2 regions of the Pantoea sp. B65 genome follow, and region 2 is predicted to be linked to the other one. Evidence: predicted binding sites of a transcription regulator. Region 2 holds the regulator's gene; the other holds the start of a gene.
The links. The regulator LexA, encoded in region 2, represses DNA repair genes until DNA is damaged. The targets are predictions, from matches to a motif close to TNCTGTATGTACATACAGNA.
Positions count from the first base shown of each region.

Region 1: the regulator LexA is predicted to act here: its motif matches at 7,589-7,608, upstream of umuD (translesion error-prone DNA polymerase V autoproteolytic subunit).

Region 1 is NZ_JAHXPU010000041.1:42,019-56,865, reverse strand. It holds gene phoH (phosphate starvation-inducible protein PhoH) at 1-627, shown strand, start outside; RNA gene JWF83_RS20640 (RtT sRNA) at 884-1,022, opposite strand; tRNA gene JWF83_RS20635 (tRNA-Ser) at 1,070-1,157, opposite strand; gene JWF83_RS20630 (metalloregulator ArsR/SmtB family transcription factor) at 1,438-1,788, shown strand; gene JWF83_RS20625 (arsenic transporter) at 1,841-3,130, shown strand; gene arsC (glutaredoxin-dependent arsenate reductase) at 3,151-3,591, shown strand; gene msrA (peptide-methionine (S)-S-oxide reductase MsrA) at 3,637-4,176, opposite strand; gene JWF83_RS20610 (nuclear transport factor 2 family protein) at 4,293-4,628, opposite strand; gene JWF83_RS20605 (LysR family transcriptional regulator) at 4,672-5,568, opposite strand; gene JWF83_RS20600 (N-acetyltransferase family protein) at 5,671-6,210, shown strand; gene JWF83_RS20595 (flavin reductase family protein) at 6,212-6,775, opposite strand; gene JWF83_RS20590 (GNAT family N-acetyltransferase) at 6,957-7,517, shown strand; gene umuD (translesion error-prone DNA polymerase V autoproteolytic subunit) at 7,627-8,046, shown strand; gene umuC (translesion error-prone DNA polymerase V subunit UmuC) at 8,253-9,518, shown strand; gene JWF83_RS20575 (LysR family transcriptional regulator) at 9,531-10,403, opposite strand; gene JWF83_RS20570 (alkene reductase) at 10,527-11,591, shown strand; gene JWF83_RS20565 (DUF2461 domain-containing protein) at 11,677-12,372, shown strand; gene JWF83_RS20560 (TonB-dependent siderophore receptor) at 12,452-14,611, opposite strand.
Region 2 is NZ_JAHXPU010000037.1:54,464-69,310, reverse strand. It holds gene JWF83_RS16835 (amino acid aminotransferase) at 1-711, opposite strand, end outside; gene JWF83_RS16830 (YitT family protein) at 774-1,403, opposite strand; gene JWF83_RS16825 (Lrp/AsnC family transcriptional regulator) at 1,633-2,124, opposite strand; gene dnaB (replicative DNA helicase) at 2,235-3,656, opposite strand; gene JWF83_RS16815 (quinone oxidoreductase) at 3,760-4,743, shown strand; gene pspG (envelope stress response protein PspG) at 5,177-5,407, opposite strand; gene dusA (tRNA dihydrouridine(20/20a) synthase DusA) at 5,597-6,592, opposite strand; gene JWF83_RS16800 (conjugal transfer protein TraF) at 6,694-7,935, opposite strand; gene zur (zinc uptake transcriptional repressor Zur) at 8,396-8,911, shown strand; gene JWF83_RS16790 (CsbD family protein) at 9,047-9,259, opposite strand; gene dinF (MATE family efflux transporter DinF) at 9,496-10,812, opposite strand; gene lexA (transcriptional repressor LexA) at 10,946-11,554, opposite strand; gene JWF83_RS16775 (diacylglycerol kinase) at 11,660-12,028, opposite strand; gene plsB (glycerol-3-phosphate 1-O-acyltransferase PlsB) at 12,157-14,589, shown strand; gene JWF83_RS16765 (arginase family protein) at 14,676-14,847, opposite strand, start outside.

The DNA.
Region 1 (14,847 bases), on a different contig from region 2:
TCCCCGATCGAAGCCAGAAATGAAGCTCAGGCGCACTATCTCAATGCCATAGAAAAGAAACAACTGATCTTCGCTACCGGCGAAGCCGGCTGCGGTAAAACCTGGATCAGTGCCGCCAAAGCGGCTGAGGCCCTGATACATAAGGATGTTGACAGGATTATTGTTACGCGCCCGGTATTACAAGCGGATGAGGATTTGGGATTCCTGCCCGGGGATATCTCTGAGAAGTTCGCCCCCTATTTCCGGCCAGTGTATGACGTTCTGGTTAAACGTCTGGGTTCTTCCTTTATGCAGTACTGCCTGCGACCTGAAATCGGTAAGGTCGAAATCGCGCCCTTTGCTTATATGCGCGGACGCACCTTTGAAAACGCCGTGGTGATCCTTGATGAGGCGCAAAATGTCACCGCCGCCCAGATGAAGATGTTTCTGACCCGCCTTGGTGAAAACGTGACGGTCATTGTCAACGGTGATATTACCCAGTGTGATTTGCCGTCCCATGTGCAGTCGGGCCTCAGCGATGCCTTAGCGCGCTTCGAGGAAGACGAGATGATTGGTATCGTACGTTTTGGTAAAGATGACTGTGTGCGCTCGATGCTCTGTCAGCGCACGCTACATGCTTATAGTTAGTTGAGTTAGTCTGTAGCCGCAAGCCCGGACGTAAGTCCGGGCTTTTTTATGTTTCCGGCCAGGGCGGCATAAATGCCGCCCCTACGAAAGAATATCGCTCCCTGGTGTAGGGGAGCCATTAATGGCTCCCCTACACCAGGGAGCCATTAATGGCTCCCGTCCCGATGGTTTGCACCTTAGCTACGGGACCAATATCGTTCGGGGAATATAAAAAACAAAAAAGCCCGAACCTGAGTTCGAGCTCTTATGCAGAATGTGGCGGTGAGAGAGGTATCACTCGGCACATCCATGTGCCTCGCCCTGCGGGCAGCCTGCGGCTGTGCAAAACGGCAATCCTGCCGTTTTGTCGAACCCCCGAGGTCGAGGGTTCTCACCCCTCTCTCGTTCGGGGAATATAAAAACAAAAAAGCCCGAACCTGAGTTCGAGCTCTTATGCAGAATGTGGCGGTGAGAGAGGGGTTCGAACCCTCGATACGTTGCCGTATACACACTTTCCAGGCGTGCTCCTTCAGCCACTCGGACACCTCACCGTATTTTTTCGCGTTATCCTCCGTAGAGGGCAACGGGGCGCTACTATAGGGAGTCGGCGCGGTACGGTCAAGCAGATTTTTTCCCTTTTGTTATATTCGGTTAAGGCGTAACCATTCACCTTTTTTAATCCGTACTGTTCTGCTGGCATACCACCTGATTAGCCTGTTGCGCAGGCAGGTGGCGTTTGTCGACTATCCATTAGTCATATTCGTTTTTTCATATATGTTGTTGACAGTATCGCCACCGCAGTTAACATAGTGCCAGAATTAAGGAGTGACCATGAGCCCGTTAAGTCCGCTGCAACTGTTCAAGTATCTGTCCGATGAGACCCGACTCAATATGGTGCTGCTGCTGCGTGCCACCGGCGAGCTGTGTGTCTGTGATATCGCGGCGGCGTTGCAGCTTCCTCAGCCTAAAATATCCCGTCACCTTGCCATGCTCAGGGAAGGCGGGGTGTTAGTTGATCGCCGCCAGGGTAAGTGGATCTATTACCAGCTCTCTGCACATCTGCCTGCCTGGGCCGCCACACTGATTGAACAAACCTGGCAAAGTCAGTCTGAACAGGTCGCCACGCTGATTAAAGTACTGCATGACTGCTGTTGCGCCAGCGGCGGAAAATCCGTCTGTTGATAAAAAATTTAACTAAACATATTCGAAAATTCATATGTGTAAGGAGGCGGTAATGTGGATGGCTGTGGCAATCTTTGTTCTGACGCTGGTGTTAGTGATCTGGCAACCACGCGGGTTAAATATCGGCTGGAGCGCGATGATCGGCGCTGGCCTGGCGCTGCTGAGCGGTGTGGTGCAGCCCGCAGATATTCCGCAGGTGTGGCAGATTGTCTGGAACGCCACCGCAACCTTTATCGCAGTGATTATTATCAGTCTGCTGCTTGATGAGTCGGGATTTTTTGAATGGGCGGCGCTGCATGTCGCGCGTTGGGGGAAAGGCCATGGCCGGCTGTTATTTAGCTGGATTATTCTGCTGGGAGCGGCGGTTGCGGCACTGTTTGCCAATGATGGCGCCGCGCTGATTTTAACACCGATTGTGATCGCCATGCTGCTGGCATTAGGCTACAGCCGTGGCGCCACGCTGGCTTTTGTGATGGCGGCAGGGTTTATCGCCGATGCCTCCAGCCTGCCGCTGGTGGTGTCGAACCTGGTCAATATTGTTTCGGCAGACTTTTTCCGGCTGGGTTTTAACGACTATGCCGCGGTGATGATCCCGGTGGACCTGGTGACGATTATTGCGACGCTGGCAGTGCTGCATCTGTTCTTTGCTAAATCGATTCCACTGCGCTATCAGCCAGAGAAGCTGAAAGCGCCACAGCTGGCAATCCGTGATGCGCGAACCTTTAAAGCCGGCTGGTGGGTACTGATTTTGCTACTGGTCGGTTTTTTCGCGCTGGAGCCGCTTGGCGTACCGGTTAGCCTGGTGGCTGCCGTCGCCGCGCTGATTTTGCTGACGGTGGCGCGTCAGGGTAAAGTGATCAATACGGCAAAAGTTCTGCGTGAAGCTCCCTGGCAAATCGTGGTGTTCTCTTTAGGGATGTATCTGGTGGTCTACGGGCTGCGCAATGCCGGCCTGACTGACTATCTTGCCACGGTACTTAATCGTCTGGCCGGGCAGGGGTTATGGGTCGCCACGCTGGGAACCGGTTTCCTGAGTGCGCTGCTCTCGTCGATAATGAACAATATGCCGACGGTACTGATTGGCGCGCTCTCTATTGATGCCAGCCAGGCAAGCGGGGTGGTGAAACAGGCGATGATCTATGCCAATGTAATTGGCTGCGATCTGGGGCCGAAGATCACGCCGATTGGCAGCCTGGCGACGCTGCTCTGGCTGCATGTGCTGGCGCAAAAAAACATCTCGGTTTCATGGGGCTACTATTTCCGGGTCGGCATTGTGATAACCGTGCCGGTACTGTTTATCACGCTGCTGGCGCTGGCTATCCGCCTGTCGGTAACGGCATAACCCTCTCGCAGGAGTCTCTAATGAGCGATATCACTATTTATCACAATCCCGACTGCGGCACCTCGCGTAATACGCTGGCGCTGATCCGTAATAGCGGCGTTGAGCCGACGATAGTTCTCTATCTGCAAAACCCGCCTTCACGGCAGCAGCTGACTGAGCTGATTGCCGCCATGGGGATCAGCGTACGTGCTTTGCTGCGGACTAATGTGGAACCTTATCAGCAACTCGGGCTGGCAGAAGACCGTTTCAGCGATGCGCAATTGATCGATCTGATGCTGGCGCAGCCAATACTGATGAACCGACCGGTGGTGGTAACGCCACTTGGCACCAGACTGTGTCGTCCTTCGGAAGTGGTGCTGGAGATTCTGCCCGCGCCACAACAGGGCGCGTTCAGTAAAGAGGATGGTGAAGCGCTAATCGATGCGCGGGGGCAGCGGATCGACGTGGCGGGTAAACCCTGAGTGCTCTGCACGATATAACCGCGCAGAGCACTGCGCGGCGGGGGGTTACTGCTTCAGGGACTTCACCCGATTAGCATAGCTCTTGCGCAGCTTCTGCAATTTCGGTGGAATGACCGCCATACAGTAGCCATTCTGCTGGCCGCGACCACTCCAGTAATCCTGATGGTAGTTTTCCGCCGGATACCATTCACCGCTTTCGATGGTGGTTACCACCGGCTGTTGATGGTCCTGCTGCGCGCGCTGAATCGCGGCCTCCGCTTCCTGGCGCTGGGCATCGCTGGTCGGGAAAATCGCCGAGCGATACTGGGTACCAATATCGTTACCCTGACGATTCAGCTGTGTCGGATCATGGGTGGCAAAGCTGATATCCAGCAGGTCGCCATAACTCAGCTGTTGCGGATTGAAACCGATGCGGATGCCTTCCGCATGGCCGGTTTTTCCGCTGCAGACTTCTTCATAGGTTGGATTGACGGTGTGGCCACCGATATAACCGCTTTCCACGGTTTCCACACCGATCACATCTTTAAATACCGCTTCGGTACACCAGAAACAGCCACCGGCAATAATTGCGTATTCACTCGCCATGGTAAAACTCCTGCCTGTTAATTTATATCCTGATGGCTTCAGGATAAGTGGTTTGCCAGTTGTCTTATCTTATTGTAGTCACAACTGTAAGCCGACAACCAGCGCACGGGGTGCGATCAGGCAAACCAGAACCATGCATCGGTAATCAGCTGGTTTTCTACGGCAAAGATCGCGATGCTTTCGATGGGTTGTTCATTGATGCCATAAATCAGTTCGTGATCGAAAACTTTATTGCCAAGTACCGTACGTGATAACACTTCGGCACGCAGTGCCGGATTATTAAAGCGATGGTTGGCGTAGAACTCGCGCAGTGCGGCTTTGCCCGTCGACGAGGGGGCATCCGCTGGCATCCGCCAGGCGGTGAAGTCCTCACTAAAGCAGGCGAGAAACGCCTCCAGATCGTGGGCGTTATAGGCTATGAACTGCTTCTCTACCGGTGTAATCACAGACATCTTCAACGCTTCTCCCAGATAATTTTATCGATAAATCAACCCATTATTTACCTACTGGCTGACGCGTGTCCAGGCCAGCCAGCAGCTTTATCATTCCGCGGCTCAGCGGCTTATCCTGACGCATCACGCTACCGAGGGTGCGCGTCAGTGGCGGATGCAGCGAATGCACCGACAATCCCTGACGTTGTGTCGCCGTGCTCACCGCCATGCGCGGGACGATGCTGTAACCCAGACCGGCAATCACCATCTGTTTAATCGCTTCAATATTACCCAGTTCCATCACCGGTTTCACGCGGTGGCCCGACTGTGCAAACCACTGATCGATTAACGCGCGGGTACCGCTGCCGGACTCAAAAATAATTACCGGCAGCGGGTGCAGGTGGTCCGCATCAGGGGCGGCACAACTGCTGGTGTCGCTCTGTGCAAAGATCGCCACCAGTTCATCCTGCATCAGTGGGGCAATCGCCACGTTTTTACCCGTTGCCGGCAGCGTGACCAGACCGATATCCACGCGATTGTCTTCAACGGCGCTCACCATCTGCCGGGTATTGCCGGTGGTAACCGCAATGGTCAGTAGCGGATAATCATGATGCAACTGGCGCAAAATCGCTGGCAGCAGATGAATACAGGCCGTGGCGCCGGTACCGATGGTAATAGTGCCGCTAATTTCCTGCGCATGGCTGGCAACCGACTGCCTGGCTGAGGCGATCGCCAGCTCAATATTTTCGCTATGTTCCAGCAGCGACTGACCGGCGGCAGTCGCTTTAATCCCTTTGCCTGTACGCTCCACCAGCCGGGCCTGGAAATAGTGCTCAAGCTGTCTGACCTGCAAACTCACCGCCGGTTGTGACAGCGCGAGTTGCTGCGCCGCGGCAGAAAAGCTGCCTCTGGCAATCACCAGCCTGAAGGTCGCCAGCTGTTCAAGGTTCAGCATTGCCATCAATTAACTCTTCCTTATACTCTTGATAAGTTTTAGCCGCTAAGACTCTGCCCCTGACTGGGTTAACCTCAGGACCGGTCAAACTACCGGGAAAATAACACCGTGAATATTATCGATGCCAGTGAACGCCATATTTCTGCCATTCAGGCCATTTATGCCCATCATGTCAAGACCGGGCTGGGCAGCTTTGAAACACAACCGCCCTCTGCGGAAGAGATCGCCAGCCGGATGGCGAAAGTGCGTCAGCAAGGGTTAATCTGGCTGGTGGCGGAAACAGACAACGGTGTGATGGGATATTGTTATCTGTCATTTTACCGTCCGCGCCATGCCTATCGTTACACACTGGAAGATTCGGTGTATATCGATCCTGACTATCAGGGACGCGGCGTGGGGAAGGCGTTATTGCGGCATGCGCTGGACTGGGCGCAGCAGCAGGGCTATCGCCAGATGATTGCCAATGTCGGCAACAGCGAAAATCACGGCTCACTGGGGTTACACCGCGCGCTGGGCTTCAGTGTGTGCGGCACGTTACGTTCGGTTGGCCTGAAGCACGGCCAGTGGCTGGATACGGTAATGCTGCAGCGCGCGCTGGGTGAAGGCGACAGCACACTGCCGGAGAATGCTGACGCGCTTAGCCGCTGACCTACAGCATGCCGGGGCGAAAGTCGGCGCTTTTATCCAGCAAGGTTGCGCCGGAAACATTGAAAATCCCGGCGCCGGTATAGTGCAGGGTTTGCGGATATTCCGGCTGGCGCCGGATATGGGCTTTTACCACTTCAAAAATAAAGAAGTTGTACTCCTCCACCAGCGCATCATCGTATAGCCGACATTCAAAGTTAGCGACACACTCGTCAATTAACGGCGCCTGTACGTTGCTGGCCGCGCGCGGCGTCAGGTTATTCGCCCTGAACTTATCGACCTGCGTGCCGCTGCTATTGCCGATAGCCACCACCTGATCGATCATATCCGCCGTCGGCAGATTAATCACACACTCACCGCTGGCGCGAATCAACTGATGGCTGTGGTTGATGGCGGAAATCATGCAGCCAACCAGCGACGGTGAAAATTCCATAATGGTGTGCCAGCCAAGGGTCATAATATCGTGCTCATCCTGCCACTGCGACGAGATCAGCACTATCGGGCCGGGTTCCAGATACTTTCTGACATTTTCTGGTGGAAAATCGATTTTTGCATCGCCGGTACTCATAGTGGCTCCTCCGGATTGCTCAGGTAAGCCTTAAGTGTGATAAACCTGTGGGAAATTGCCAGTAATGGCCGGCTTATATTCCGCACCGCCACTTTGCGTCAGCCGGTGAGGTCCAGCACACTTGCCTGCAGAGCGGGATTGACGTCATGATGTCGTTTCCCCCAACTGATAAGGATAGCGGATGGCTACGCCAGAGCTCGTGACTGACCGACTGATTTTACTCCCTTTAACGCCAGAGGATGCTGAGCAGATGCAGCAGATATTTCCGCGCTGGGAAATTGTCCGCCATCTGGCCGCCACGGTTCCCTGGCCGTTTCCTGATAACGGTGCGCAACGTTACGTCAATCAGGTGGCGCTACCGGCGGTAGCGGCGGGAACGGCCTGGTTCTGGTCAATCCGGCGTCAGGCGGATCCGGCGGTAATGATTGGTTTGATCTGTCTGTCTGATGATGCTGACAATAATCGCGGATTCTGGCTGGTACCGGAATGGCAGCGCCAGGGTTTGATGACGGAAGCCAGCCGGGCGGTTACCGATTTCTGGTTTAACACGCTGCAGCGCCCGCGGCTAAGGGCGCCGAAAGCCAGTGAGAATGACGGCTCAAGAAAGATCTCAACCAACAGCGGGATGCGGCTGTTTAGCCGCGGCAAAAAACAGTATGTCGCCGGGCTGCTGGATTCCGAGGTCTGGGAGATTACGCGCGAGGAGTGGCTGGCGCAGCAGAACCGTTCTGCGACTAACTAAATCTCCTGTGCAATCAGGCGGCTAGCGGGGTTCCGAAAAAATCCAGTTGTCACTGCCAGTGTGAATGATAATACTGTATATATATACAGATAATTTGCAGGGCAGTACGATGAATTTTTTACCCACCGCCGATATGCCGCAGCTTTTTCACCTGCCGCTGTTTCTGGAAAAAGTTGCCTGCGGTTTCCCGTCACCGGCGCAGGATTATGTCGAAAAACGTATCGATCTGAATGAGCTTTGCATCCGGCATCCCAGCGCCACCTATTTTGTCAAAGTGTCCGGTGACTCGATGATTGAAGCCGGTATCAGTGACGGCGATATGCTGGTGGTCGACAGCGCGCTGACCGCCTGGCATGGCTGTATTGTGGTGGCGGCAGTGGCAGGGGAGTTTACGGTAAAAAAGCTGTTGCTGAAGCCGCAGATCCAGTTAATGCCGATGAACCCGGCGTATGCGCCGATTATACCCGGCGCGGAAGAGCAGCTGGATGTGTTTGGCGTAGTGACGTTTGTGATTAAAAATACCGCTTAAGCGTAGTCACCGTCCGCGAACCTTTTCCCGTTGCGCACTCGATAGCTCACCGACAATCGATCTGAGTCGCGCCTATGAAGTATCAGCGTGAGCACCACGCTCAACCCGGCGCCTGCGCTTCCGATCGATAAGTTGCCGCCAGCGGCTGATTAGTGATACTGTATGCATATACAGTACTATATTTATACCGGGAACCCACAATAACCATGTATGCGCTGGTGGATGTTAACAGCTTCTATGCTTCCTGCGAGACGGTGTTTCGCCCGGATTTACGCGGTAAGCCGGTGGTGGTGCTGAGTAATAACGACGGCTGTGTGATTGCGCGCAGTGCGGAAGCGAAAGCGCTGGGGATCACCATGACCGCGCCTTATTTCAAACAGAAAGCGTTGTTTCAGCGTCATCAGGTCCATGTTTTCAGTTCCAATTACGCGTTGTATGCCGATATGAGCCAGCGGGTGATGACGATTCTGGAAGAGATGGCGCCGCTGGTGGAAGTCTATTCGATTGATGAGGCGTTCCTGAATCTGCACGGCGTCAGTCACTGTATGTCGCTGGCAGAGTTTGGTCAGCAGGTGCAGCAACGTATCTGGCGTGAAACCCATCTGCGGGTTGGCGTCGGCATTGCACCGACCAAGACTCTGGCCAAGCTGGCGAATCATGCCGCCAAGCTGTGGACCAAAACCGATGGCGTGCTGGATCTGTCGAATATCGATCGCCAGCGCAAGCTACTCAGTCTGGTCGATGTCGGCGATGTCTGGGGCGTCGGACGGCGCATCAGTAAAAAACTCCAGCTGCTGGGTATTGAAAGCGCGCTGCATCTGGCGGATGCGGCGCCGTGGTTTATCCGCAAAAACTTTAATGTGGTGCTGGAACGTACTGTGCGGGAGTTACGCGGCGAGTCCTGTCTCGAAACCGAGGAGTTCCCGCCCACCAGGCAGCAAATTCTCTGTAGCCGTTCTTTTAGCAGCCGCATCACTGACTATGCCGATATGCGTGAGGCGGTATGCGCCTATGCGGAGCGCGCCGCCGAAAAGCTGCGCGGCGAGCATCAGTATTGCCAGCAGATCTCGGTATTTTTGCGCACCAGTCCTCACGCCAGCGGAGAAACTTTTTATGGTAATCAGGCCAGCGGCAAGCTGCTGACGCCAACCAATGATACGCGCGATATTATCCGCATGGCCGTTGGCTGCCTTGATCGTATCTGGATCGATGGCCATCGCTATATGAAAGCCGGCGTGATGCTGGGGGACTTTTTCAGCCAGGGGGTGGCGCAGCTGAATCTGTTTGATGACTATCCGCCCCGTGCCGGTCAGGCGGCATTAATGCAGGTTATCGATGGCCTGAATCAGTCGGGAAGAGGGACCATATGGTTTGCCGGACAGGGGGTTCAGCGCGGCTGGGCGATGAAACGGGAGATGCTCTCCCCGGCCTACACCACCCGTTATGCCGATTTGCCGGTGGTGAAGTCATGAATAGTCATGCGTTTAGCGTTCCAGCCGTTCCTGCAGAAATTCAATAAAGCGCTGTGTTTTCGCCGGCAGCAGACGGCTTTCGGTAACGGCACAGACCGGGACCGATTCACCCTGCCATGCCGGAAGCACCGGACGTAACCGGCCACTGGCAAGGTCATCCGCCACCACCTCTTCCGGCAGCAGGACGATCCCCATATCCTGGATCGCCAGACTGCGGATCATACCGACACTGTTGATCACAAACCGGCTGCTGACCTCTACGGCGCTGGTTTGGGTTGGCGTATGCAGTTTCCAGTGAGTGGTTTTAAGTACCGTCAGACACTGATGCTGCGCCAGATCGGCGGGTTGCAGCGGCTTCCCGGCGCTGGCCAGATAACCTGGTGAAGCATAAAGAAACGCGGGTAGTCGTGCCAGAGTACGGGTAATCAGCTGCGAGTCCGGTGATTCGCCGATGCGAATGGCCACATCGAAAGGTTCACTGATCAGATCGACCCGCCGGGGCGTCAGGTCAAAATCGAAGGTGATCGCCGGGTAACGCCGGGCGAATTCGGCAATCAGCGGCGCCAGCCAGGTGACGGCGAAATCAACGGGAAATGAAGCGCGCAGCACACCGGCAGGCTGGGCAAGCATCTCTCCCAGCTGCTCATGCGCCAGTTTTGCCTCATCAACAATATGCCGGCAGCGCTCAAAATAGAGCCGTCCGGCTTCGGTTAGCACAATCTTGCGCGTGGTGCGGTGCAGCAGGCGCAGGCCAATCGCCTTTTCCAGTGCGCTGATGCGGCGTGACAGCGTCGAGTTGGGTATGCCGGTGGCATCGGCCGCGCGCCGAAAACTCATCACCTTCACTACCTCAACAAACAGCGCCATATCATCCAGCAATGCCATGATGATTATCCCATTAATGGATTAATTATTTCCATTATTGCATATTTATCCTGAATTTAAACTGGGCCATGATGCTTGCAGACCACATCACCTGTTTCCTGCCAGCTACTTAAGGAGCGCACTATGAGCCCGTTATTCACTTCTGTCCCTGTCGGACGTTACAATTTAGCCAATCGCCTGGTTATGGCGCCGATGACCCGCAGCCGCGCTGAGTACGATGGCACGCCGGGAGAACTGGCCGCTGAATATTATGCTCAGCGTGCCAGCATCGGGCTGATCGTCAGTGAAGGCACTCAGCCTTCAGATGACGGTCAGGGCTATCTGACCACGCCGGGTATCTATACTGATGCCCACGTGGCTGGCTGGAAAAAGATCACTTCTGCGGTACATCAGCAGGGCGGACGCATTTTTATTCAGCTGATGCATGCCGGGCGAATGTCGCATCCTGATAATACGCCGCATCATCGGCAGGGTGTCGCACCGTCGGCGATTGCCCCGGGAGCGCCGATGTTCACCGCCACCGGTATGCAGCCGATCCCGGTTCCGCGCGCGCTGACGCATGCCGAAATACAGCAGACCGTGGCTGATTTTCGTTTTGCCGCCCGGCGCGCGATAGAAGCGGGCGCTGATGGCGTTGAAATTCACGGCGCAAACGCCTATCTGATCCATCAGTTTATCGCCCCAAGCGCCAACACCCGCAGCGATGAGTACGGCGGGTCGCTGGAAAACCGTGCGCGCTTTGCCATTGAAGTGGCCAGCGCTATCGCTGACGAGATCGGCGCAGACCGCACCGCCATCCGTCTCTCTCCCGGCATGGCGATGTGGGGGATTGATGAAGGTAGCGAAGGCGCGGATCTCTATCGTTATCTGGTGGCGGAGCTCAACAAACTGGGGCTGGCATATCTGCATATTATGCACCAGGACAATGAACCGTTGCTGCACGACATCCGCCAGCAGTGGCAGCATCCGCTGATCCTGAATCGTCCGGGGCGTTCGCGCCAGCAGATTGGCGCCGATCTGGCAACCGGCCTGGCTGAGCTGGAAGCCTATGGCCAGATGGTGCTGGCGAATCCGGATTTTGTTACCCGCCTGCAGACCGGTGCCGGATTGAATGAGGCCGACCGCAATACTTTCTTTGGCGGCAACGCCCAGGGCTACACTGACTATCCGGCGTTAACCGCAGGCTGAAGTGACGAATAGTTTTAGGCGCGGATAATCAGGTTATGATAAGACGGATGGCTTAAGCACACTTTCGCGGGAGACCAACCGGATCATCATGGCTGAATTTAGTGGCATTACCCAGCGTGGCCTGACTTTCTTGCAACAGCTGGGTCAGAACAATAATAAGCAGTGGTTTGAGGAGCATCGCGCTATCTATGACGAAGAGTTGCTAAAACCGGTGCGTCAGCTGGTCGGCGATTTAGCGCAGGATATGCTGGTGATTGATGAGTTGTTTGAAGTGCGTCCGGCAATCGGCAAAACGATTTCGCGTATGCACCGCGATACGCGCTTTTCCCATGATAAGTCGCTGTATCGCAGCAATATCTGGCTGACCTTCAAACGATCACGCAATAACTGGACGGATGCCCCGACCTACTTTTTTGAGTTTGGCCCCGACTGGTGGCGTTACGGACTGGGCTACTATAGCGCCTCGCGTCTCACCATGAATCTGTTCAGAGAGCGGGTGACGCAGGAGCCCGCTGCTTTCCTCGCCATGGCGGACGCCATCCCGGCGAATTTCGCGCTGGACGGGGAAAGCTATAAGCGTGAGCTGGTGAAGGGGATGCAGCCGGAGCTGGCGCGGTGGTATAACAAAAAATCCTGGGCATTAATCAGCGAACAGCGTGAGATGGATTTGCTGTTTTCTCCGCAGCTGGTGGCGGTACTGGCCCGCGGTTTCCAGCGTCTGGCGCCGCTGTATGATTTTCTGATGCAGATAGAAGGGCAAAAACGAATGGCATCGCGCTGAAACCTGATCGTGCCGGCCTCACCGACGCCGCGGGAACGTTTAATCGCTCCCGCGGGCGGCTGCAGATCGCCGACGCGGGTCAGAATGACATCGTCATCCCCGCGTAGTAAGCCCGGCCGGATTCATTGTAGGTCGAGGCGCCTTCATTCTCACGATACAGGCGCTTATCAAACAGATTGCTGATACCGGCATTGAGGCGAAGATTTTTAATCACCTCGTAATTCGCCCCGATGCCCACTACGGAATAAGCCCCCAGCTGGTTAGTGGCCAGCGCGCCCACTTCATTACGGATTTCCGCATATTCACGCGGTTTCTGCCGTCCGTACAACGTCCAGTTGAGTTGGGTCGATAGCTTATCAGTGACCTGATAATCCAGCATGGTGTTAACCGTGTATTGCGGGATCACGGATAGCGGATTACCGCTGTCCTTATTCTCGGAGGTGATCATATAGGTGGCATTGGTACGCCAGTTAAGCTGATCTTTAACCAGCGGAATGACCAGATTTGCTTCAAGTCCTTCCACTAATGCCTTGCCGCCATTTTCCCAGCGCAGGATGTTATAACCGTTGGAAGCATAGCCAACCAGCCCGGTGCCTGACACGATTTTATTTTGGTAATCGTTACGGAAGTAAGTGATACCGGCATTAAATCCCTGCTGATTAAATTCGAGACCGATCTCTTTGTTGATACTGATTTCCGGGTCCAGATTGCTGTTGCCCATCAGGTAGCAACTTCCCGCCGCGATATTCTCCGGGCATCCGTTACCGCGGGTTGCCAGCAGATAGCCGTCGCTGGACTGATAAAGGTTCGGCGCCTTAAATACCCGGGCAATACCCGCTTTCAGTTTGAAATGCTCCCCCAATTCCTGCGACATATTCAGCGCCGGACTCCAGTTACTGCCGAACTGGCTGTGGTAATCAAAACGCAGCCCGGGGATCAGGTGGGTACCGGCTCTGGCTTCAATATTATCTTCAATATAGAGGGCGCTAAGTTCTGCGCTGTTTTTGGCGCTGCGACCGGCAGGATCGCCGGAAATATTACCGATGGTCACGCCACTGGCATCGGTAACCTGCATCGAAGCCGGGTCGTTAAGTTGTTCATGATTCCATTCGCTCCCGAGGGTAATGGTCTGCTCTAACCCCTTATCCAGCGGAATATTCACTTCACCTGAGGTTCTGAGATTCTGCAGACGACTGGTGTTGTACTGATCGCTATTAATCATCCCTTCAACACGTCCGGTAGAACCCTCCTGCAGGCGGGTATTATTGGTTTTCTCGTACCAGACCCCGACGCGTGACTGACCCCAATCCCAGATACCATTATGGGTTATGCCATAAGACTGACGATACATGCGGTTGGTTTCTTGTCCGTATAAGGTTTCCACCAGGCCATTGGGACTCAGGTTAGCATTACTGTATTGCGTATCACCGGCATAAATATTGCCCTGACGGCTGTAGCTCATATCGAAGTCGACAATCTGTGTGGGAGTGACCTTCCAGGAGAGCAGGGCATTGATATCTTTATTACGCACCCCTTCATTGCCCGCCGCATAGGAACCATTCTGCGCGGTATTGATATCCGCGGCATCGGCGTCGGTTTTATTGATATTGCCATACAGGCGCATGGTCAGCACTTCTCCGACCAGCGGGCCGTTCAGACTGAAATTAGCGCGTCGGGTCGCCCCCTCCTGGTCATCTTCCGGCTGATTAGTAAACAGCGAAAAAGTGCCGTGCCAGTCATTGGTCGGACGTTTGGTAATAATATTAATCACCCCGCCAGCGGCGCCGGAACCATAGCGCGCGGCGGCCGGGCCGCGCAGCACTTCAATCCGTTCCACCATTTCCGCAGGGACCCAGTTGGTATCGCCACGGGTGTCGCGTTCGCCACGCCAGCTGTAGCGCACCGAGTTGCGCGACAGGGTAGGGACGCCATCAATCAGGATCAGGGTGTTCTCCGGTCCCATACCACGAATATCTATCTGGCGATTGTTGCCACGGCTGCCGCTGGCGCTGTTGCCCGTCAGGTTGACCCCAGGCATTTTCCTGATGATATCCGAGAGATCATTGACCGGCGGCTCTTTGGCGATATCTTGCGCCGTGATTACCGACACCCCGGGTTGCTGCTTAAGTTGTTCCTCCGCGCGAACCTGAACCACCATCTCTGCCTGCTCTTCCGTCACCTCTGCAGCGGCATAGCCGCTACCCACTAACCCGGTGAGGAAGATTGCAAAAGGTTTCATATTGAAAGGCGTTGTGTAAATCACGGCGATTGTCCTTGATATTGTATGTAAATATTATGGAATAATTATGATAACGATAATTATTTTCATTTACATGCAATAGCAGAAACCTTCACACAATCTCCATGGTTGTACGAAAAACAGGCGGAAAGGTAAGTCTCTTAACGTTAACTTAATGAAATACAGCAGGTTAAATGTAAAGTTTTCTTTAGCAGGAGTAATGACAGAGATTGAAT
Region 2 (14,847 bases):
CAGCCCCGCCGCCGCAATGGCGCGAATAGCATAAGCATCCTGCTCCATACCCGCGCCAAAGCCCTGATAGGCGATATCGAGGAATGGCACCAGTTCCTGCGCTTTCAGCACTTCAGTGGTAATATCCCACTGGGCATCGGTCAGGTCAGCACCGGTCGGGTTATGGCAGCACGGATGCAGCAGCACAATACTTTGCTTCGGCAGCGTTTTTAATTTGGCGATAAACGCCTCAAATTTCACACCGTTTGATTCCGTGTCATACCACGGGTAAGTGCCGACTTCGATACCGGCGCCGCTGAAAATAGCCACGTGGTTTTCCCAGGTCGGATCGCTAACCCAGACGCCAGAGTTCGGAAAGTAGCGTTTCAGGAAGTCAGCACCAACTTTCAGCGCGCCAGATCCGCCCAGCGTCTGAATGGTGGCGATACGGCCGGCTTTCAGCGCCGGATGATCGGCGCCAAACAGCAGTGGTGCAATGGCATGCCGGTAGGCAGGCAGACCTTCCATTGGCAGATAGAGCGAGGCGCTGGCTGGTTGTGCGTTCAGGCGCTCTTCCGCTGCCGCCACCGCCTGCAACTGAGGGATCACACCCTGTTCGTCATAATACAAACCGATGCTCAAATTCACCTTATGCGGTCGCGTGTCCTGTTTAAAGGTCTCCATTAAGGAGAGAATTGGATCGCCGGCGTAGGCATCAACGTTTTGAAACACGGTGCAGATCTCCATAGCTTGGTTTTAAAGCAACCGCGCTGACTGCGCGGTTGTAATGTTCTTCAGACGCCGCTGTAACGTCCCGGGCGATGATTCATGGCGATCATCAAATTCAGGATCAGCGCGCCCGCAATCGATGCTGCCAGCATCGGCAACGACACCACAAACAGTGAGGCCAGTACCACACAGGTATCCACTGCCATCTGCAGTTTCCCGGCGCGAATACCAAAGCGATCCTGTAGCCACAGCGACAGAATATTGATTCCGCCGAGGCTGGCTTTGTGGCGAAATAGCACTATAAACCCAATTCCGGCGATCACGTTACCGAACAGTGTCGCATAAAACGGGTTCAGTGCATCAAAATGAATAAAAAGTGGATGCAACTGAGTAAAAAGGGACACCAGGCCCACCGCAGAGAAGGTCTTCAGGGTAAACGCCCAGCCCATACGGCGCACCGCCAGCCAGTAGAATGGCAGATTAATTAAAAAGAAAGCCGCGCCGAAGGAGCAGTGGGTCAGGTAGCTGATTAAAAAAGCGATACCTGCGGTACTGCCGGTCAGGGCGCCAGCCTGTTTCATCAACATCACACCAAACGAGACCATCAGCGTCCCGGTGAGGATGGCGATAACGTCTTCAATAAGGCTATGCGGGATTTTTTCCGGTACTGCGAGGGGTTGAGCGGTGTTATCCATCAGTCTGATTCTCAAGTTATTGACGCGATCAGACTGCAAAAATCGCACCAATCCGGCAACTTACTCCCCTGCCGGATGGTGCCAAAGAATTAACCAATTGATAACTAAGGCGCTTTATTGCTCATTTTTGTGCATGATCTCATCCTAAAACAATCAGATCACGCACATAATACTTTTATCATGCACAGATTGCGCAGCAATGATGATTTTCATGCACCAAAACTGCACATTACGCACCATTTTGGCGCAAAACACCTGCCGGCAGCATCATTAAGCCATTCTCTTTCAGGCGATTGAGCACTACCGAGGTTTTTACATGGGCCACACTTTGATGTCCGGCGACTAACTGGCTGATTAATGAACTTAATCCTGCCAGATCGGCGACGGCAACTTTTAACAGGTAATCCGCATCGCCGGTGGTTTTGTAGGCATCAACAATCGACGACTGTTCCGCCACCATCCGATGAAAACTTTCCACATATTCCGGGGTGTGATTAATCAGCCGGACTTCGATTAAACCGATCATGCCAAGCCCCACCGCATCCGGCGACAGCCGCGCGTGGTAACCGAGGATCAAATTAGCCTGTTCCAGATTAATGCGGCGACGCGAACACTGTGAGGCCGAGAGGCCCACTAAATCGCTCAATTCCTGATTAGTCAGGCGGCCATTGGTTTGTAATAAGGTCAGTATTTTAAGGTCAAAATCGTCGATGCTGGTCATTACCGATCCGTGTTATCTGTAAGGGCGTCGTGCCCTTACAGATAACCGCAATCTTTGCGCTATTGTCCAACACTATTTTCTGATGGCAGAAAAGCGCGACAGCGGAAAAATCACTCGTCGTCGTATTGCGGGCCGGCATAATTATCAAAGCGCGACCACTGACCGTTAAAGGTGAGACGCACGGTACCGATTGGACCGTTACGTTGTTTACCGAGGATAATTTCAGCGATGCCCTTCATATCGCTGTTTTCGTGATAAACCTCATCACGATAGATAAACATAATCAAGTCGGCATCCTGCTCAATGGAACCCGATTCACGCAGATCCGAGTTAACCGGACGTTTATCAGCACGTTGCTCCAGCGAGCGGTTAAGCTGCGACAGCGCCACCACCGGCACCTGCAACTCTTTTGCCAGCGCTTTTAACGAGCGGGAGATCTCGGCAATCTCCAGCGTACGGTTATCCGAGAGCGACGGCACGCGCATCAGTTGCAGGTAGTCGATCATAATCATGCTCAGGCCGTCGTTTTCACGGAAAACGCGTCGCGCACGGGAGCGCACTTCGGTTGGCGTCAGGCCGGAAGAATCGTCGATATACATATTCTTCTTCTCCAGCAGGATCCCCATGGTGGCCGAGATACGCGCCCAATCCTCGTCATCCAGCTGTCCGGTACGAATACGGGTCTGGTCGACGCGCGACAGGGAGGCCAGCATACGCATCATAATCTGTTCGCCGGGCATCTCCAGACTGAAGATCAGCACCGGTTTATCCTGCAGCATCGCCGCGTTTTCACACAGGTTCATGGCAAAGGTCGTTTTACCCATCGACGGACGCGCGGCGACAATAATCAGATCCGAGCGCTGCAAACCGGCGGTTTTTTTATTCAGATCCTGATAGCCGGTATCCACCCCGGTAACGCCGTCGTGCGGCGTCTGATACAGCGACTCAATACGCGAAACGGTGGCTTCAAGGATCTGGTCGATGCTTTTCGGCCCTTCATCTTTACTGGCACGGTTTTCAGCAATCTGAAATACCCGTGACTCCGCCAGATCGAGCAGATCTTCACTGCTGCGCCCCTGCGGGTCATAACCGGCGTCGGCGATTTCATTGGCCACCGAGATCATTTCGCGTACTACCGCACGTTCACGTACAATGTCCGCGTAAGCCCCGATATTCGCCGCACTGGGGGTGTTTTTTGACAGTTCCGCCAGGTAAGCAAAGCCGCCGACCATATCCAGTTCACCCTTCTGCTCCAGTGATTCGGAGAGGGTAATCAGGTCAATCGGCTTGCCCATTTCCAGCAGGCGCTGCATTTCACCAAAGATCAGGCGATGCGGACGGCTGAAGAAATCCTGCGCCACCACCCGTTCGGCAACGTTATCCCAGCGTTCGTTATCCAGCATCAAACCGCCCAACACCGACTGCTCCGCTTCCAGCGAATGCGGCGGCAGTTTCAGTCCTTCCATCTGCCGATCGCGAGTTTCGCTCGCACGGGTTTCGTTCGATTTGTTGGTGGGTTTATTTCCTGCCATAGTGAATGCAATACCGAAAATCAGTTGAGAAGACGCGCAAGTATAACCGTTTGCACGCTTTACGTCCTCTCCCATCCATCATGCTAAATCAACAGGAGTGACCATGGCAAAGCGTATTCAGTTCAGTCAGTATGGCGGCCCGGAAGTGTTACAACTGGCAGAGTTTGCGATCGCCGATCCTGCCGCCAGTGAAGTGCAGGTGGAAAATAAAGCGATTGGTATCAACTATATTGACACCTATATTCGCAGCGGGCTCTATCCGGTAGCCAGTTTGCCCTCCGGGTTAGGTACCGAAGCGGCAGGCGTGGTCACTAAAGTCGGCACGGCGGTCAGCGCGCTAAAGCCCGGCGACCGCGTGGTGTATGCGCAGTCCGCACTGGGCGCCTACAGTGAGTTGCATAATGTCGATGCGGATCGTGTCGCGCTGTTGCCTGACGCCATCTCCTTCGAACAGGCGGCAGCGTCGTTTTTGAAAGGGCTGACGGTGCACTATCTGCTGCGTCAGACCTATGAACTGCAACCGAATGAAACCTTTCTGTTTCATGCTGCCGCAGGCGGCGTCGGTCTGATCGCCTGCCAGTGGGCAAAAGCACTGGGTGCGCATCTGATTGGCACCGTCGGTTCAGCAGAGAAAGCCGCGCTGGCGAAGCAGGCTGGCGCCTGGGCCACCATTAATTACCGCGAAGAGAATATTGCCCAGCGGGTCAGTGAGCTGACCGACGGTAAAAAGGTGCGCGTAGTGTATGACTCCGTCGGCCGGGATACCTGGGAAGCATCGCTCGATTGCCTGCAACGCCGCGGCCTGATGGTCAGCTTTGGCAACGCTTCCGGGCCGGTTACCGGGGTGAACCTCGGGTTGTTGTCGCAGAAAGGTTCACTGTATGTCACGCGCCCGACGCTATTTGGCTATATCACTAACCGCGCCGAGCTGGAGCTGGCCAGCAATGAGCTGTTTTCACTGATCGCCAGCGGCGCGATTAAGGTTGAGGTGCCGGAGCAGCAGAAATTTGCCCTTGCTGATGCTCAGCAGGCGCATACCACGCTGGAGAGTCGCGCCACTTATGGCTCCAGTCTGTTGATTCCCTGATCGGCAGATACCGGTGGGTCTTGCGCCAGTGAGCCCCACCTTGAACTGGCGGCCTGCGATCCAGCAATAATATCCTTTTGCAAACTGATGATTATTCTCTTAATAAGACAGTTAATCCATGAATCGCAAAAGAGTATTTCACCGCAGTATCGGCGTTGCTTCAACAAGCGGAAAAGAGTTAGAGGTATCAACTTCAACCAGCGACAAATGCAAACGGGGCTTCCCGAAGGAAGCCCCTTGTTTCTTTCTTTTTTTAGTTCGCGCTGTTTGTAGGGTCAGCGGCGATGAATTCATATGTCACTCAACTGAAGCTATCCTGGCAGAAAACATAAGTAAAAAATATGTTTAATTGCATAAAACAGCTAAGCAAAATGCCATGTTGTGATCCAGCCCGCATTAAGCCAACCAGTTAATCACGCAAGTTATTGATTATTCAACGTGATGTCCAGTTACCGCGTCTTATCCTGGGCTTCTGGCAGGCACGGTAGATCCACACCGTCACCAGCGCCAGCAGCAGCCACGGCAACAACTTTATAACAAAAACAAATAAGCCGCCCACCATCATGACCAGGGTGGCGACCACTAACGCCGCCAGCACGCCGAGTAACGAGATGCCGGTCAGCAGCAACATCAAAAAGAATCCAGCAACAAACAGGATTTCCATACGCCAGGCTCCGTAATAAGTTAGTACCGCAGAGCTATTACAAGAAACATGCCAGAAATCAGACCAGGCTAACTGATTGAAAAACGGAGCTTTAGTGGCAACAGGCGGCAGAGAAGTTGGTTAAATTGCTTAATATTTGGCGAGCTTTTGACCAGGCAGGGCCAGCAGCGCCGCCCTGCTGTAGTCTGATCAAACGCTGGCGGGAATTTTATCAGCCACCAGCGACAGCGCTGTTTCCAGCACCGCAACATCAGCACCCGCTTTATGCGCGTTTTCGCTAAGGTAACGGCGCCACTGGCGCGCACCCGGAATGCCCTGGAATAACCCCAGCATATGGCGGGTGATATGGCCAAGGTAAGTGCCCTGCGTTAGCTCATGCTCAATATAGGGGTACATGGCGCGCACAACCGCCAGCGGATCGCGGTCCGCCACCGGCAGGCCAAACAGTTCACGGTCCACCTGCGCCAGAATGCCCGGATTCTGATAGGCCTCACGCCCCATCATCACCCCATCCAGATGCTGCAGGTGCAGTTTCACCTCATCCAGCGTTTTTACGCCGCCATTCAGCGCCATGGTCAGCTGCGGAAAATCCCGTTTCAGCTGATAAACACGCTCGTAATCCAGCGGCGGAATTTCGCGGTTCTCTTTCGGACTCAGACCGGAAAGCCACGCCTTACGCGCATGAATGATAAACATCTCGCAGCCGCCCTGCGTGGCGACGGTACCAATAAAATCACAGAGAAATTGATAACTATCCTGCTCATCAATACCGATACGGGTTTTGACCGTCACCGGTATCGACACCACATCGCGCATTGCCTTAATACAATCAGCCACCAGTGCCGCTTCGCCCATCAGACAGGCGCCAAAACGTCCGTTCTGCACCCGATCGGACGGGCAACCGACGTTAAGATTGATTTCGTTGTAGCCACGCGCTGCGGCCAGTCTGGCACACTGCGCCAGCGCTGCCGGATCGCTGCCGCCCAGCTGCAATGCCACCGGCTGCTCCTCTTCACTCCAGGCGAGATAATCTCCTTTGCCATGAATAATCGCCCCGGTGGTCACCATTTCGGTGTACAGCAGCGTTTGGCTGCTCAGCTGACGATGAAAATAGCGACAGTGGCGATCGGTCCAGTCAAGCATGGGAGCAACAGAAAAGCGATGAGCGGGTAGATTCTGGGTCATGAAAAACGATAACTCTGTGGGGGTGAATCGATGTCGATAATATGCGCAATGATATCACAGAATGGCGCAGGGGCGAGGGATGCCTCGCCCAAAAGCCACGATCAGAAGTTAAAACCAATTTGCGCCATCGCCCCCCAGGTGTTGTCATTGCCGACAGAACCCGCCAGATCGAGATGCACTGAGTTATTAAAGGGTGAGATACCAAAACCCGCGGTCGCAACATTCGCGTCGTTTGACTTCATATCCGCGCGATAACCGGCACGCAGCTGTAACCAGCTGAAAAGACGATACTCAGCGCCGACACCAGCGTACTGACTCTCCTGCTGGGTTTTAAAGCGTTTGGTTGGGGTTAAATCAATGTCCAGGCTGGTGGTCAGTTTTTCCGTATGCCAGGAGAGGCCGCTGGTGACCAGTGGGCGAATCTGATAGGTATCGGTGTAACCACTCACCTCTTTGGTATCGATATCACGTGAAATCAGGTTTTGCGCGCTTAAACCCAGCGTCCAGTTATCGCCAAAATCCGTCGCCAGACCGGCATCAAGGTTAAAACCGGTATTGGTATTTTTATAGCGGCCTTCAGTAAAGGCTGACTTATCGTAGTTGTAGACCGATACGCTGTAGTTATACAGATAAGTTTTCTGCAGCTTAGGCGTTACGCCAAGTGATACCGGATGGCCCGCCAGATTAAACTGATGCGCCATGGCAATGCCGTAGTCGGTAACAATCGCTCCACGTCCCAGCCCGGCAGAGGTTAAACGGTCTTCATCGCCAGCCAGCGGGATGATGGTGCCATCCGCCACGCCCTGTAAATAATCAATATCGCTTTGTGAAACATCGGTCGCCAGATGAGCGGTGCCGTAGACTTTGCTGACAAAGGCAAAAGGTAACACCTCATTCGGTATCGCCACGACGATGGCCGCGCCGGCGCTGCCGGTTGCGGTGTTGTTGCGGATATCACGCAGTCGGTTGGCCAGATCGCCTGCCGCCGCCTGTAGCTTTGGATAATCAGCGAAGGTGAAGCTGTCGGTCAGACCGCGGTAGCTGTCAACCGTATTGGCAATATCGTCGACTTTGTTGACCAGCTTATCTTTATCGGTTAACTGCACGCCTACGGAAGGGATAATCACGCTGACATGATCATCAGGCTGCGCTTTGGTCAACAACGCCGGATTTGCTAACGGCGCGGTGCCCCAGCTGGATGACGCGACACCGGTGCCCCCCATTGCGTCATTACGAGCATCATAGTAATTTCCTGCCGCCATGCCGCTGAACGGCACCAGTAACAGCGCTTTTAACACGATGGGATGAAAAGTCCTGAAAATACGCTCTGATATATTTGCCATTTGCCTGAAACCACCCGAATTGAAATTAACACGCTAAATGCACGCAGAATGCCCCAACCCAAATAATGCGCTTCGGGCGGACAGTCGTTGCCGTGAACTCACTCGCTTTCAGTGGGCTTATCTGGTGATTGGAGTTTTTATAATCTGTTAATGGCTAATCATTAACCCGGGCAGAGGTGGAGTAAATCCGGTTAGCCAGATAAGCATCATTTAACAGTAGACCGCTTTATTTTGTATCGCAAATCACAGAATTAGCGCAGGAAAAGATAAGTACAGGATTTAACTTAAGATAAATGAGTAAGTTGCATTACTGATTGGGCGTAATGTCAGATAAATATTATTTAACCTATCGCGACGCGGAAGGTTGGCAGCCGCGCCACTGGCGAGACGAAAACAGAGGGTTCGGCGTTTTTTGCGGTACGTGATAAAATAACATCTCATTACGGTCTGGAGATTCATCATGAGCGCCACCCTTCCTGAACAACTTCTGTCGCAGGCAGAACAACTCTGTCAGCAGCGCAATGTGCGTCTGACACCGCAACGTCTGGAAGTTTTACGTCTGATGACTGAACAGAAAGGCGCCATCAGCGCTTATGACTTGCTTGATCTGCTGCGGGTATCCGAACCGCAGGCAAAGCCACCCACCGTCTATCGCGCACTCGATTTTCTGCTGGAGCAGGGCTTTATCCATCGTGTTGAATCCAACAATAGCTACGTGGTGTGTCACCATTTTGAAGAACCGCAACACAGCTCGGCGATGCTGATCTGCGATGGCTGCGGTTCAGTAAATGAAAAACACGCCGCAGGCGTTGAAGATATTCTGCAGGTGCTGGCGCACCAGTCAGGTTTCGCCTTACGCCACAGCGTCATTGAAGCCCATGGATTGTGTGTCAGCTGTCAGGAAGTAGAAGCCTGCACGCATCAGGAAAGCTGCGAGCATGATCATTCGGTGGTAAGTAAGAAACGGGGACGCTAAATGGCGGGCGGTCTGAAGCGGCACTTTCCTTGTGCCCGGCAGGAGCATCGTCCTTAAATGGGCTTGAGATCAGATAATTCAGTCTGCATCACTGTTGCCGGTGCGGGCGGCGCTACTGCCGCCCCTGGCAAATGATTACCAGCGATAGTCGCTGTTGTGGGTTTCCCACTCCTTAACTTCTTTTTCCGCCTGATCCTTAGCGTAACCATAACGTTCCTGGATTTTACCTACCAGTTGATCGCGTTTACCTTCGATCACCGTCATGTCGTCGTCAGTGAGCTTGCCCCATTTTTCCTTCACTTTACCTTTGAACTGTTTCCAGTTACCGCTGGCTTGATCGCTATTCATAATGTGATACCTCCAGGTGATAAAGTTTCAGTGTTTCATCTTATCCATCTGCATGATGTCAGAATAAAACGCTATCCATTTGCTAAACACAGAGTTAATTGTAGTCGTGATTCGCGATAATGAGGTCACAATGCAGCAATTAACACTAATTAGCCCGTAGCAAAACAGAGTAACCACCTGAAAAACATCTATATTTAAGCCATTATTTCTGCAAAACAGTCCGGTAAGCAAATATTTCAACCAGCGAACCAGCTGTTACGCTGCCAGTGCCGCCGCCAGATAAACCACAGCGACAGGCCACGCAGCAGCAGAAACACCATCACCGCCAGCCATAAACCGTGGTTGCCTAACCATGGCAACGTCAATAAGGTGAGCGCATATCCCAGCGCGGCAATCGCCATACCGTTGCGCATTTCGCTGCCGCGGGTGGCGCCAATAAACATACCATCCAGCAGATAGCACCAGACACCAGCCAGCGGCAGAATCACCTGCCAGATAAGGTAGCGATCGGCCATATCACGCAACTCGGGTAATGACGTCAGCATAGCGACTATCGCTTCGCCGCTGCAGGCATAGAGCAGCGAGAAACTCAGCGCCACCAGCCCGGCCTGACGGCAGGACGCATGCCATACGCGCAGCAACTTATCGCTGTCGCGCGCGCCATATGCTTCGCCGGAGCAAGCTTCCACCGCATAGGCAAAACCATCCAGCGCATAGGCGGTAAAGGTGAGGAACATCAGCAGCACCGCGTTGACCGCTACCACCTCACTGCCCAGCCGCGCGCCGAGGATAGTTAATGAGGCAAAGCAGAGCTGCAACATCAGCGAACGCAACATGATGTCGCGGTTCAGCCGCATCAGGCGGCGAAGATCGCCGTACCAGCTATTTTTCAGCAGGCTAAAGGCAATTCCGCGCAGCTTTAGCACCCGCCATACCATCACCAGCCCGATAAGCAGCGTGACATACTCGGCGATTGCCGTCGCCGCTGCCGCGCCGCGCACTCCCCAACCGAGGCCGGTAACGAACCACAGGGCAAGCAGGATATTGACCAGATTGCCCACTACCAGCAGGATCACCGGCGCACGGGCATACTGCACGCCAAGCAGCCATCCGAGGAGCACCAGATTTGCCAGCGTCGCCGGAGCGCTAAGCCAGCGCACCGACATAAACAGTTGCGCCTGACGCAATACTTCGGGGTTACCGCCAACCAGCGAGGTGGCCAGCGTACTCAGCGGCTCTTTCAGCATAATAAACAGCAGACCGGCCAGCAGCGCCATGGATAATGGCTGCATCAGCGCACGCGCCAGCGCCGGTTTATCACCAGCGCCAAAGGCCTGAGCGGTTAAACCGGTGGTACTCATCCGCAGGAATAGCAGCAGCATAAACAGAAAACTGGTGGCGGTGGTGCCTACCGCCACGCCAGCCAAATACGTTGGACTGTCAAGATGGCCAATAACGGCAGTATCCACCAGACCCAGCAGGGGCACGGTGATATTGGAAAGGATCATCGGCAGCGCCAGCCGCCAGAGGTTTTTATCGGTAGCAGTAAACAATCGCCCAGGCTTCCACAACGCGATTAAGCGGCACAGCCACGCTGGCTGGCGCAAAAATGGGGTGAGACCAACAAGTTTACCTTACGCGTGCCTCAGGAAGACATCAGCGCGCGTAAGGAACAAGAGAGGTAACTTACAGCCAGTTGCCGTTGCGGATTACGCCAACCGCCAGACCTTCAATCGTCAGGGATTGCTGACGCAGATCGACCACGATCGGCTGAAAGTCGCTGTTTTCCGGCAACAGTTGCACAACATTGCCCTGTTTTTTCAGGCGCTTAACCGTGACTTCATCATCAATGCGTGCCACCACTATCTGGCCATTACGCACATCCTGAGTTTTATGCACCGCCAGCAAATCACCATCCATAATACCGATGTCTTTCATTGACATGCCGCTGACACGCAGCAAAAAGTCAGCGTTAGGTTTAAACAGATTCGCGTCGACCTGGAAATGGCCTTCAATATGCTGTTCTGCCAGTAATGGCTCGCCGGCAGCAACGCGCCCAATCAGCGGCAGCCCGGTTTCCTCTTCCATCATCAGCCGAATACCGCGCGAAGCGCCGGAGACGATCTCAATCACGCCTTTACGCGCCAGCGCTTTCAGATGCTCTTCCGCGGCATTAGGGGAACGGAAACCTAATTGCGAGGCAATCTCGGCGCGCGTAGGCGGCATACCGGTCTGACTAATATGGTCACGAATCAGATCATATACCTGCTGCTGCCTTGCCGTTAATGCTTTCATTCCGCCCCCTGGTTGTTTATACAGTCGCTGTGAGTATATACAGGTATTGGTGGCTTGGAAACCTAAAGCTGTGTAAAAAACAGCAGTTTGGCGATTTCTGTCGGCCTAAGCCCAATATGACCACAGCAGGGTGATCCAGACCAGCAGCGCCAGCAGAATACTCAGTAATACCGCCGCCGACCCCATATCTTTGGCGCGTCCGGAGAGCGGATGCTGTTCGCTGCCAATCCGGTCCACTACCGCTTCAATCGCGCTGTTCAGCACTTCCACGATAATCACCAGCAGCACCGAACCAATCAGCAACACGCGCGTGACGGCATCAACATGCAGCCAGCAGGCAATGATAATCGCCACCACCGCAGCAACGGATTCCTGACGAAATGCGGCCTCATTCTGCCAGGCTGCACGTAACCCTTTCCATGAGTAGCCTGCCGCTTTTATGATGCGTGTCAGACCAGTTACATTATTTGCCATAATTATGGAACCCTTTGAGATGTTTAACGTCCACTTCTGGGTGGCGCACATATTGCAACACAACAGATCTTAATAGCGCTTTCTGGTATGCTTGCCGCGCTTTGCTAACAAGAGGCTTCATGTTGTCTATGTCAGGTTGGCGTAATTTCTACTACAAGTTATTAAACTTACCACTCTCATTTTTGGTGAAGAGTAAAGCTATCCCGGCCGATCCGGTAGCGGAACTTGGGCTCGACAGATCGCGCCCCATTATGTATGTATTGCCTTATGATTCAAAGGCTGATCTCCTCGCGCTACGTGCGCAATGTCGCAAACGTGACTTGCCCGACCCGCTGGATCCGCTGGAGATCGATGGTACGGTTTTACCACGTCATGTGTTTATCCATGACGGTCCGCGTCTGTTCCCCTATTTCGTCCCGAATCTCGAATCGGTAAAACTGTTCCACGACTATCTGGATCTGCATCGCAGCAACCCGGCGCTGGACGTGCAGATGGTACCGATTTCGGTGATGTTTGGTCGTGCGCCGGGACGTGAAGTTCAGGGCGAGCAAACGCCGCATCTGCGCGTACTTAACGGCGTGCAGAAGTTCTTTGCCGTTATCTGGTTAGGGCGCGACAGCTTTGTTCGCTTCTCACCGACCGTTTCGCTGCGCCGCATGGCCACCGAACACGGCACCGATAAGACCATCGCCCAGAAGCTGGCGCGCGTGGCGCGCATGCATTTCGCCCGTCAGCGTCTGGCGGCGGTCGGCCCGCGCCTGCCGGTACGTCAGGAGCTGTTTGGTCGCCTGCTGCAGTCGAAAGCTATCGCCAAAGCGGTAGAAGATGAGGCGCGTACGCGTAAAATCTCCCATGAGAAAGCGCAGCAAAACGCCATTGAACTGATGGAAGAGATTGCCGCCGATTTCTCCTATGAAGCGATCCGTCTCACCGATCGTATTATGGGCTGGACGTGGAGCAAGCTCTACCAGGGGATTAACGTCAACGGCGGAGAGCGGGTACGTCAGCTGGCGCAGGACGGCCATGAGATTGTTTATGTGCCCTGCCACCGCAGCCATATGGACTATCTGCTGCTCTCCTATGTGCTTTATCATCAGGGGCTGGTGCCGCCGCATATTGCCGCCGGTATTAACCTGAACTTCTGGCCGGCCGGACCGATTTTCCGCCGTCTCGGGGCATTCTTTATTCGCCGCACCTTTAAGGGCAATAAGCTGTATGCCACGGTGTTCCGTGAATACCTCGGCGAGCTGTTTACCCGCGGTTATTCAGTGGAATACTTTGTGGAAGGTGGCCGTTCACGCACCGGACGTCTGCTCGATCCGAAAACCGGCACTCTGTCGATGACCATTCAGGCCATGCTGCGCGGCGGTAACCGCCCAATTACGCTGGTGCCAATCTACATCGGCTATGAGCATGTGATGGAAGTGGGGACTTACGCCAAAGAACTGCGGGGCGCGACCAAAGAGAAAGAAGGCTTTATGCAGATGGTGCGCGGCTTACGCAAGCTGCGCAATCTCGGCCAGGGTTACGTTAACTTTGGCGAACCGCTGCCGTTGATTAACTATCTGAATAAGCATGTACCGGAGTGGCGTGACTCGATTGATCCTATCGAAGCCCAGCGTCCCGGCTGGCTGACGCCTGCGGTGAATGATATCGCCCAGCGCGTGATGGTACGGATTAATAATGCCGGTGCCGCCAATGCCATGAATCTGTGCGTCACGGCGCTGCTGGCCTCGCGCCAGCGCTCGCTGACGCGCGAGCAATTGACGGAACAGCTCGAATGTTATCTCCAGCTGCTGCGCAACGTGCCTTACTCGCCGGATGCGACGGTGCCGGATATCAGCGCTGAAGCGCTGCTGGATAGTGCGCTGGGCATGAATAAGTTTGAAACCGAACAGGACAATATCGGTGACATTATTATTCTGCCGCGTGAGCAGGCGGTGCTGATGACCTACTACCGTAATAATATCCATCATATGCTGGTGTTACCGGCCCTGATTGCGGCCATTGTGCAGCAGCATCGCGAACTGTCGCGGGCGGAGCTGTTACGTCAGGTCAGCGTCATTTACCCCATGCTGAAAAGTGAGCTGTTCCTGCGCTGGAGCAAAGAGGAGCTGCCGCAGGTGCTGGACGATCTGATTGCTGAACTGTCCCGTCAGGGGCTGCTGGCCGGCGATGACAACCGTCTGCGCTTTATCCCGGCACGTTCCCGCACGCTGCAACTGCTGGCTGCCGGGGTACGTGAAACCTTGCAACGTTATGCCATTACCTTCTCGATTCTCAGTGCTAACCCGGCGATTAACCGCGGCTCACTGGAAAAAGAGAGCCGCACCATGGCCCAGCGCCTGTCGGTGTTGCACGGTATTAACGCGCCGGAGTTCTTTGATAAAGCGGTGTTCTCCTCACTGGTCCTGACCTTACGCGACGAAGGCTATATCAGTGATACCGGTGATGCGCTGATTGAGCAGACGCAGAAAGTTTATCAGCTGCTGGCAGATCTCATCACGCAGGAAGTCCGTCTGACGATTGAAAGTGCCGTGGTGGCGGAGCAACCGCTGTAAACGCCAGCTTCGCCCGACACCCAGTGACGAAAACGCCCGGTGAGATTCACCGGGCGTTTTTATTTCCGGGCGCGGCGTCAGGAAAATCAGCTGCCGTAGACCGCAAAGGTAAACGCCAGATAAGCGGCGAGAGTGGAGGTCATATCGCCGACATCTTTCGTCGGGTTCACTTCGGTGATCGCCATCGCGGCACAGTGCGGCGCCAGCATGGCCACCATCTGTAAAGCCTCATCAGAAGTAATACCGCCAGGTTCATGC